2 regions of the Brevibacterium luteolum genome follow, and region 2 is predicted to be linked to the other one. Evidence: riboswitches for the same ligand, from Rfam matches in the RefSeq annotation. Region 2 holds a riboswitch; the other holds the start of a gene.
What was found. A riboswitch is a leader RNA that binds a small molecule or an ion and turns the genes downstream of it on or off. The one in region 2 is predicted to bind thiamine pyrophosphate.
Positions count from the first base shown of each region.

Region 1: another riboswitch for thiamine pyrophosphate. It lies ahead of thiC (phosphomethylpyrimidine synthase ThiC); the one in region 2 lies ahead of M3C25_RS00410 (ECF transporter S component).

Region 1 is NZ_JALXPM010000010.1:70,411-74,145, forward strand. It holds gene M3C25_RS04250 (hypothetical protein) at 1-108, shown strand, start outside; gene M3C25_RS04255 (hypothetical protein) at 340-489, shown strand; gene chrA (chromate efflux transporter) at 608-1,858, opposite strand; TPP riboswitch at 1,937-2,044, shown strand; partial or broken gene thiC (phosphomethylpyrimidine synthase ThiC) at 2,125-3,735, shown strand, end outside.
Region 2 is NZ_JALXPM010000001.1:81,474-85,208, forward strand. It holds gene M3C25_RS00395 (MmgE/PrpD family protein) at 1-764, opposite strand, end outside; gene M3C25_RS00400 (hypothetical protein) at 1,035-1,976, opposite strand; gene M3C25_RS00405 (DUF4916 domain-containing protein) at 2,077-2,616, shown strand; TPP riboswitch at 2,617-2,722, shown strand; gene M3C25_RS00410 (ECF transporter S component) at 2,752-3,393, shown strand; gene M3C25_RS00415 (ABC transporter ATP-binding protein) at 3,393-3,735, shown strand, end outside.

The DNA of each region.
Region 1 (3,735 bases), on a different contig from region 2:
GCGGCTGCGGCAGCACATGGAGATGAGGCGATTCTGCAGGAAGACGGCACCCACCTCATCATCAGCAAGACCGAAGGCGATCCACCCGTCGACACCTGGCGGCACTGAATCGCACCACTGGGCAGAGCCCGCCGGATCACCGGCGGGCTCTGCTGCTGCTCACCGGGTCTTCGAGCGGGATTCTCTGGAGTGCAGCATCGCATGCGAGCGTGCCGTCCGCATCCTCACGGGTGCCTGCCTCGCTGCCGCGTTCCGCGCACCGGCGATCATCACCCTCGGCGTCCGGCTGCCGCCGGTGTTCCCCGCCCGCGCTGGCTTCACCACAGGCTGCGTGCGAGCATGGCGGTCATCATCAGCGGTCTCGTCGCCGCCTCCGCCGTCGTCGCCTCGGTACCGACGATCCACGGCGCCGCGTCCGACTTCGGCACTGCGACTGCGGCACTGCTGTGGACGACCCGCGCACCTGGTTCCTGGTCTGCGGCGCGCTGACGGGGATACCGCCGGCAGGCGGACACGGCACGATTCGGCCCGCCTGGCTCATGACGATCAAAGAGGTGTCGGCCTCCCGTTCGCGCGGCGGCGCTGCGGCCCCGCTGCGCCGGGAGGTTCAGAGGACGAGGAGGCCGAGCAGTCCGGCGGCGATGACAACGGCCCAGGCCGGGGCCTTCCACGCGCTCAGCGCGACGAAGGCGGCAGCTCCGATGACGAGGGTCAGCGCAGAGGTGATGCCGGTGGTGAAGACCGGCTGGTACAGCGCGGCGGCGAGAATCCCTACCACGCCGGCGTTGACTCCGCTCAGCGCCCGGCGGGCCAGCCGGTGCCCGGAAAGCGCCTGCCACAGCGGCAGGGTGCCGATGACGAGCAGCGCCGCCGGCAGGAACACCGCACCCAGCGCGATCGCCGCGCCCACCGCTCCCGTCGCCGAGGTGGTGCTCACCGTGCCGAGGTAGGCGGCGAAGGTGAATAGCGGGCCGGGCACTGCCTGGGTGGCGCCGTAGCCGGCGAGGAAGGCATCGTTCGAGACGGTCCCGGTAGGCACGAGCTCGGCCTGCAGCAGCGGCAGCACGACATGTCCGCCGCCGAACACGAGCGCGCCAGCTCGATAGAGCACATCTGCCAGCTGCAGCGCATCACTGCCGGTGAGACGGGCGATGACCGGCAGCCCGATGAGCAGGACGGCGAAGAGGATGAGGCTGCCGGCGGCCACCGGCATCGGCACACGCACCCTGAACGGCTGCCTCTGCCCGTCTGAGGCGCCTGACGCCTCGGGCGCGGCCGGACGCAGCCATACCAGCCCGATGATGCCGGCGAGCACGATCGCAGCGACCTGCGCCCATGCGGTGGGCACGAGCAGGGCGATGGCCAGGGCGGTGACCGCGATGCTCGCCCGCGGTGCGTCGGGAGTCAGCGAGCGCGCCATGCCGAGCACCGCATGCGCGACGACAGCCACGGCTGCGACCTTGAGTCCGGTGAGCCAGCCGGCGTCGCCGAGGTCGCCGAGGGCATGGATGCCGAAACCGAAGGCCGCCAGCGCAAGCGCCGAGGGCAGGGTGAAGGCGACCCAGGCGGCGAGCATGCCGGCGAAGCCTGCGCGTTTGAGGCCCAGCGCCATGCCGACCTGGCTGGAGGCCGGGCCCGGCAGGAACTGGCACAGCGCGACGAGATCGGCATAAGCGCGGTCGCTGAGCCAGCGGCGGCGCTCGACGAAGGCCTCACGGAAGTACCCGAGGTGGGCGACCGGGCCGCCGAAGGAGGTGAGCCCCAGCCGCAGGAAGACCCAGAACACCTCAGCAACGGATCCCCGGCTGGCGGGTGCGGCGGCAAGCTGGCAGTCAGACGCTGAGGCGGAAGGTGGCATGCCCGCTATTCAACGCCAGGCAGGTGAACTCCAGGCGAACGACAGCTCCGCCTCTCTGATCGGGTGTGATATAGATTGAGCTGACCACGCGGGAGCCTCACAGCGAGGCTGAGACCGGACACGGCGTCCGGGACCGCTGAACCTGATCCGGTTAATGCCGGCGTAGGAAGTGAGGGACATCGTTGTCTGCATTCATCCCTGAGAACACGCACGCCTCCGAGACCGCAGCTGCCCAGCCGCACTCCGAACAGCACCCCAAGCACCGAATCGGGTGGGTTGAGGATGCCGCGCACGGCATCCGCGTGCCCGTCACTGAGATCCATCTCGACGACTCGCCCGGCCAGCGGGCCAATCCCCCGGTCCAGGTCTACCGGACGATGGGGCCCGGCAGCGTGCCCGAGGAGGGACTGGCACCATGGCGGGCGGAGTGGATCGCCGCCCGTGGGGACACCGAAGAGCACGCGGGCCGTGGCAGGAAGCTCGCCGATGACGGCCGGGCGGCTGTGCGCCGCGGCCGGCCCTCCCAGCAGTGGCAGGGCCGGGTGCCCACACCTCGGCGGGCGAAGCCCGGCAAGCGGGTGACGCAGATGCACTACGCACGCGCCGGTGTCGTCACCCCGGAGATGTGCTTCGTCGCGCTGCGCGAGCAGTGCGATGTCGAACTCGTCAGAAGCGAAGTCGCCGCCGGCCGGGCGATCATCCCAGCCAACATCAACCACCCGGAGTCCGAGCCGATGATCATCGGGCGGAAGTTCCTCGTCAAGATCAACGCCAACATCGGCAACTCCGCTGTCACCAGCTCGATCGGCGAGGAGGTCGCCAAGCTCAACTGGGCGGCCAAATGGGGTGCCGATACGCTCATGGATCTCTCGACGGGCAACGATATCCACACCACCCGCGAATGGATCCTGCGCAACTCCCCCATCCCGATCGGCACCGTGCCGATCTACCAGGCTCTGGAGAAGGTTGATGGTGAGGCGGAGAAGCTGACGTGGGAGATCTACCGCGACACCGTCATCGAACAGTGCGAACAGGGCGTCGACTATGACCGTCCATGCCGGTGTGCTGCTGCGCTACGTGCCGCTGACCGCCGAGCGGGTCACTGGGATCGTCTCCCGCGGCGGGTCGATCATGGCCGGGTGGTGCCTGGCGCATCACGAGGAGAACTTCCTCTACACCCACTTCGATGAACTGTGCGAGATCTTCGCTCAGTACGACGTCGCCTTCTCCTTAGGCGACGGCCTGCGCCCGGGTTCGATCGCCGATGCCAACGATGCCGCGCAGTTCGCTGAGCTCGACACGCTGGCTGAGCTGACTCAGCGGGCGTGGGAGCACGATGTGCAGGTCATGGTCGAAGGACCTGGCCACATTCCGCTGCACAGGATCCGTGAGAACGTCGAGCGCCAGCAGGAGCTGTGCCACGGCGCGCCCTTCTACACCCTCGGCCCGCTCGTGACCGACATCGCTCCCGGTTACGATCACATCACCTCGGCGATCGGGGCGACGGAGATCGCCCGCTACGGCACCGCGATGCTGTGCTACGTCACCCCGAAGGAGCATCTGGGTCTGCCGAACCGCGATGACGTCAAGACCGGTGTCATCACCTACAAGATCGCAGCCCACGCCGCTGACCTGGCCAAGGGCCACCCTGGTGCGCAAGAGCGTGATGATGCCCTGTCGAAGGACCGCTTCGAGTTCCGGTGGCGCGATCAGTTCGCGCTCGGTCTCGATCCGGAGACTGCCGAGGCGTTCCACGACGAGACGCTGCCGGCTGAACCGGCCAAGACAGCCCACTTCTGTTCGATGTGTGGGCCGAAGTTCTGCTCGATGCGCATCTCCCAGGACATCCGCGACACGTACGGAAGCGCTGAGGCGCA
Region 2 (3,735 bases):
CAGGCGATGAAGCCGTCCTCGCCTTCGTAGATCGGGCTCGGGGCGCCTTCGCCGCGCATCGCGCGGTCGACGGCCTCGACGGCCATCTTGGCGGCGAATGCCGGTGCGTGGGCCTTCCACGAGGAGATCTCGCCCTTGCGGGACTGGCGGGTGGCGGTGGTGACGTGCAGTGCCTGCTGCACGGCCTGGAAGGTCACCTCGGTCGGCAGGTGCAGCATCGCACCGATGCCGGCTGCGGCAGAGGGGCCGAGGTGGGCGACGTGGTCGATCTTGTGCTCGTGCAGGCAGATGCCCTTGACGAGGTCGACCTGGATCTCGTAGCCGGTGGCGATGCCGTTGACGAGGTCCTTGCCGTCGACGCCGAGGTGCTGGGCGACAGCGAGGATGGCCGGGATGTTGTCACCGGGGTGCGAGTAGTCCTTGGCGAGGAAGGTGTCGTGGAAGTCGAGCTCGCGCACGGCCACGCCGTTGGCCCAGGCGGCCCATTCCGGGGAGACGGTGTCGTCGAGCGGCTGGCCGAACACGGTGGCGCCGGGCTTGGACTTGTGCGGCAGCGCCTGCTCGCGGGCGTGGGTCGGTGCGTCACGGCGGACCGAGGCGGCGGCGACGGCGGCGTTGTCGATGATGCGGTTGATGACCATGTCGGTCACGTCGGCTTCGACGGCGACGGGATCGGATGCGACTTCTGCGATCTTCCAGGCCAGCTGATCTTCGCGGGGGAGGTTTTCCGAGCTCTTATACGTGCGGACTTCATGGTTGATCATGGAGATTCTCCTTATCTCGACGTCGGCAGCCGAGGTGTCGGCGACGCTGACCGTCAGGGCCCGAGGTGTTCGCGGGCTGCATTCAACTGTATGAGCGGCGCGGGCTGAGCGCCACGCCACACTTTATCTTGATATCAAGATAAAACATGAGCAGGGGCAGCACAAACGCCGTACGTTCTCTAGGATGCCACGCGCACATGTGGCCTCGCTCACCGGGTCCCGTCCCAGCTGCGCGGCCAGCCCGCTGGCCTGCGCTGATGCCCTGCCGGTTCAGTCCTCTGCCGGCTGTCCGGTGCCCTGGATGATCGAGACGAGGGTGATGAGCGACAGCCGGGCTCCCGGATGCGCCCGGAGCTTGCTGTCTCCGGCGTCGATGAGCACGCCGCCGGAGCGCCAGTCGCCGAGGATCCGCAGCAGGGTCTCAGACGTGCCGGCGAGCACGACATGGGCGAAGCTCTCCCCGGAGATCGTCTCCGGGGCGTAGCCGAGGAGCCGGAAGAACTCGGCGGTGTGGGCCTTGAGCCGCTCGTCGGTCTCGAGCACAGCGTGGATCTGCTCGGATTCGGGCAGGCTCACCCGCCCGCCGGCACCGAGGTACATCGCCAGGGTCGAGAACAGCGGGATATCGAGGTCACCGGCGCCGGTGACCTGGGTGTTGACCTGCTGCCAGTGGTTCGCCGCGGCGAGCGCCCAGACGCTGAGCCAGCGGGCGAGCGCCCCGGCCTGCTCGTCACTGGGCTCGATCGCACGGCCGGCAGCCACCGCCTCGGCGACGGGGCCGAACAGCTCGGGCAGGCCGACGGTCACCGACTCAGACCCGGCCTGTTCGAGCATGCCGGTCAGCAGCAGCGTCGCCCAGGCCCGCTCGGTCAGCGGCAGCTCAGCCAGCGTCTTGGCGCCACCGGCCTCTTCGAGTCCGGCGAGTTCGGCGACAGCGGCGAGCTCCTCACCGCTCAGCTCGCCGGTCTCGGCGGCCGGGCGCTGCGCGTTCGGACCGGAGGCGACCCAGTGCCAGATCCGCAGCGCGGCGGCCACGACCGACACCTCGGCGATCTGGGCGGCGTCGACAGCCTGCGATTCGGGCTGGTCGATCTGGTCCTCGGCGTCCAGGAGGCCGAAGAGGGTCATGGCGATCGGGTGGTAGTGGGCGCTGATCTCGTCGGCGAGATGCTGGTCGGCGCCGGTGGGCTGCTCGTTCATGTCATCGCTCATGCCCCGAACCTATCGCAGCCCCGGCGGTTCACGCTTCCCGCTCCTGCGGACATGCGCCTGGAGTCTGGCCTGACCAGAGCCCGTGTGGAACCATGGGACTATGACACGCACCGCTTTGGCTTTCGATGAGAACTGGCTCGAACCCGATGAGCTGGCCCGGCTGCGCAGACGCCTGCCGATGGCCTACATCAATGCGGTGCCGGTGCTGCTCGACGACCACGGTGTGCCGGAGAAGGTCGGGCTGCTGCTGCGCACCGGCGATGACGGCTCGCTCGTGCGCGAGGTGATCGGCGGGCGGGTGCGCTTCCACGAGACCCTGCGCGATGCGCTCATGCGCCATGCCGAGAAGGACCTCGGGCCGCTGGCGTTTCCGTCGCTGCCGAGCTCGCTCAACCCGTTCCACGTCGCCGAGTACTTCCCGACCGAAGGTGCCTCCAAGCTTCACGATCCGCGCCAGCATGCGATCGCCCTGTGCTACATCCTGCCGGTGCAGGGTGAGTGCACACCGCGCCAGGATGCGCTCAGCCTCGACTGGCTGACCCCGGACGAAGCACTGCGCGAGGACATCGTGGCGGAGATGAACCACGGACAGGAGCACATCGTCAAAGCCGCCCTGGCGTACATGGGTCTGCTACCGTAGACGCGACGACAGGGGAGCGCTCATGAGGAGCGCTGAGAGTGCACAGTTGCAGACCCTCGAACCTGACGCGGTTCATACCGCCGGAGGAAGTCGAGTCTCTTCACCCCTCCTTGCCTGATTGAAGGAGGATTTGCGATGTCTGACGTCCAGACCCGCCACACCCATCACGAACCCAACAACATGCCTGCCGGAGTTCCGGCGACGATGCGCTGGAGGGTCGTCGACATTGTCGTCGCCTCCGTGCTCGCCGTCGCGATCGGCATCGTGTTCTGGGCCTGGTCGAACTCCTGGGAGACGATCAGCGCCCCGTTCCAGGCCCTCTACCCGCCGACGAAGGGACTGCTGACCGGCGTGTGGGTGCTCGGCGGCGTGCTCGGCGGGCTCATCATCCGCAAGCCCGGTGCAGCGCTGTACGTCGAGGTGCTCGCTGCGATTGTCTCGGCGGTGCCGGGCAACTACTTCGGGCTCATGGTCATCGTCTCCGGGCTCATCCAGGGCTTCGGCGCTGAGATCATCTTCGCCTCGCTACGCTACCGCCGCTACACCTTCATCGCCACGCTGCTCGCCGGCCTGGGTGCCGGGCTGTCGCTGGCGATCGGCGAGAACATCCTCTACAACGCCGCCTGGACGTTTGAGCACAAGGCGCTCTACACCGTCTTCGCCGGCATCTCCGGCATGGTGCTCGCCGGCCTCGTCTCGTGGTTCGCGCTCAAGGCGATCGCCCGCACCGGTGCGCTGGGCGCCTTCGCGTCCGGACGCAGCGCGCGAGAAGTCTGATGGCCGCCGCGACCCGCGGCGTCGACGTCCTCGCCCGCGGCTTCGGCTGGCGGCACTCCGGGCGCAAGCGCGCCGCTGTCAGCGACATCGACCTGCGCATCGAGGCCGGTGAGCGCGTCCTGCTGCTCGGCTCCTCAGGGGCTGGGAAGTCGACGCTGCTGCATGCGATCGCAGGAGTCCTGCCGGCCGAGTCCGGGTACCGGACCGGCGAGCTGCTCGTCGGCGGCCGCCCACCGGATCCCACCTCGGGCACCACCGGGCTCGTCCTGCAGGACCCGGACGCGCAGGTGGTGCTCGCCCGGCTCGGCGACGATGTGTGCTTCGGGATGGAGAACACCGGCG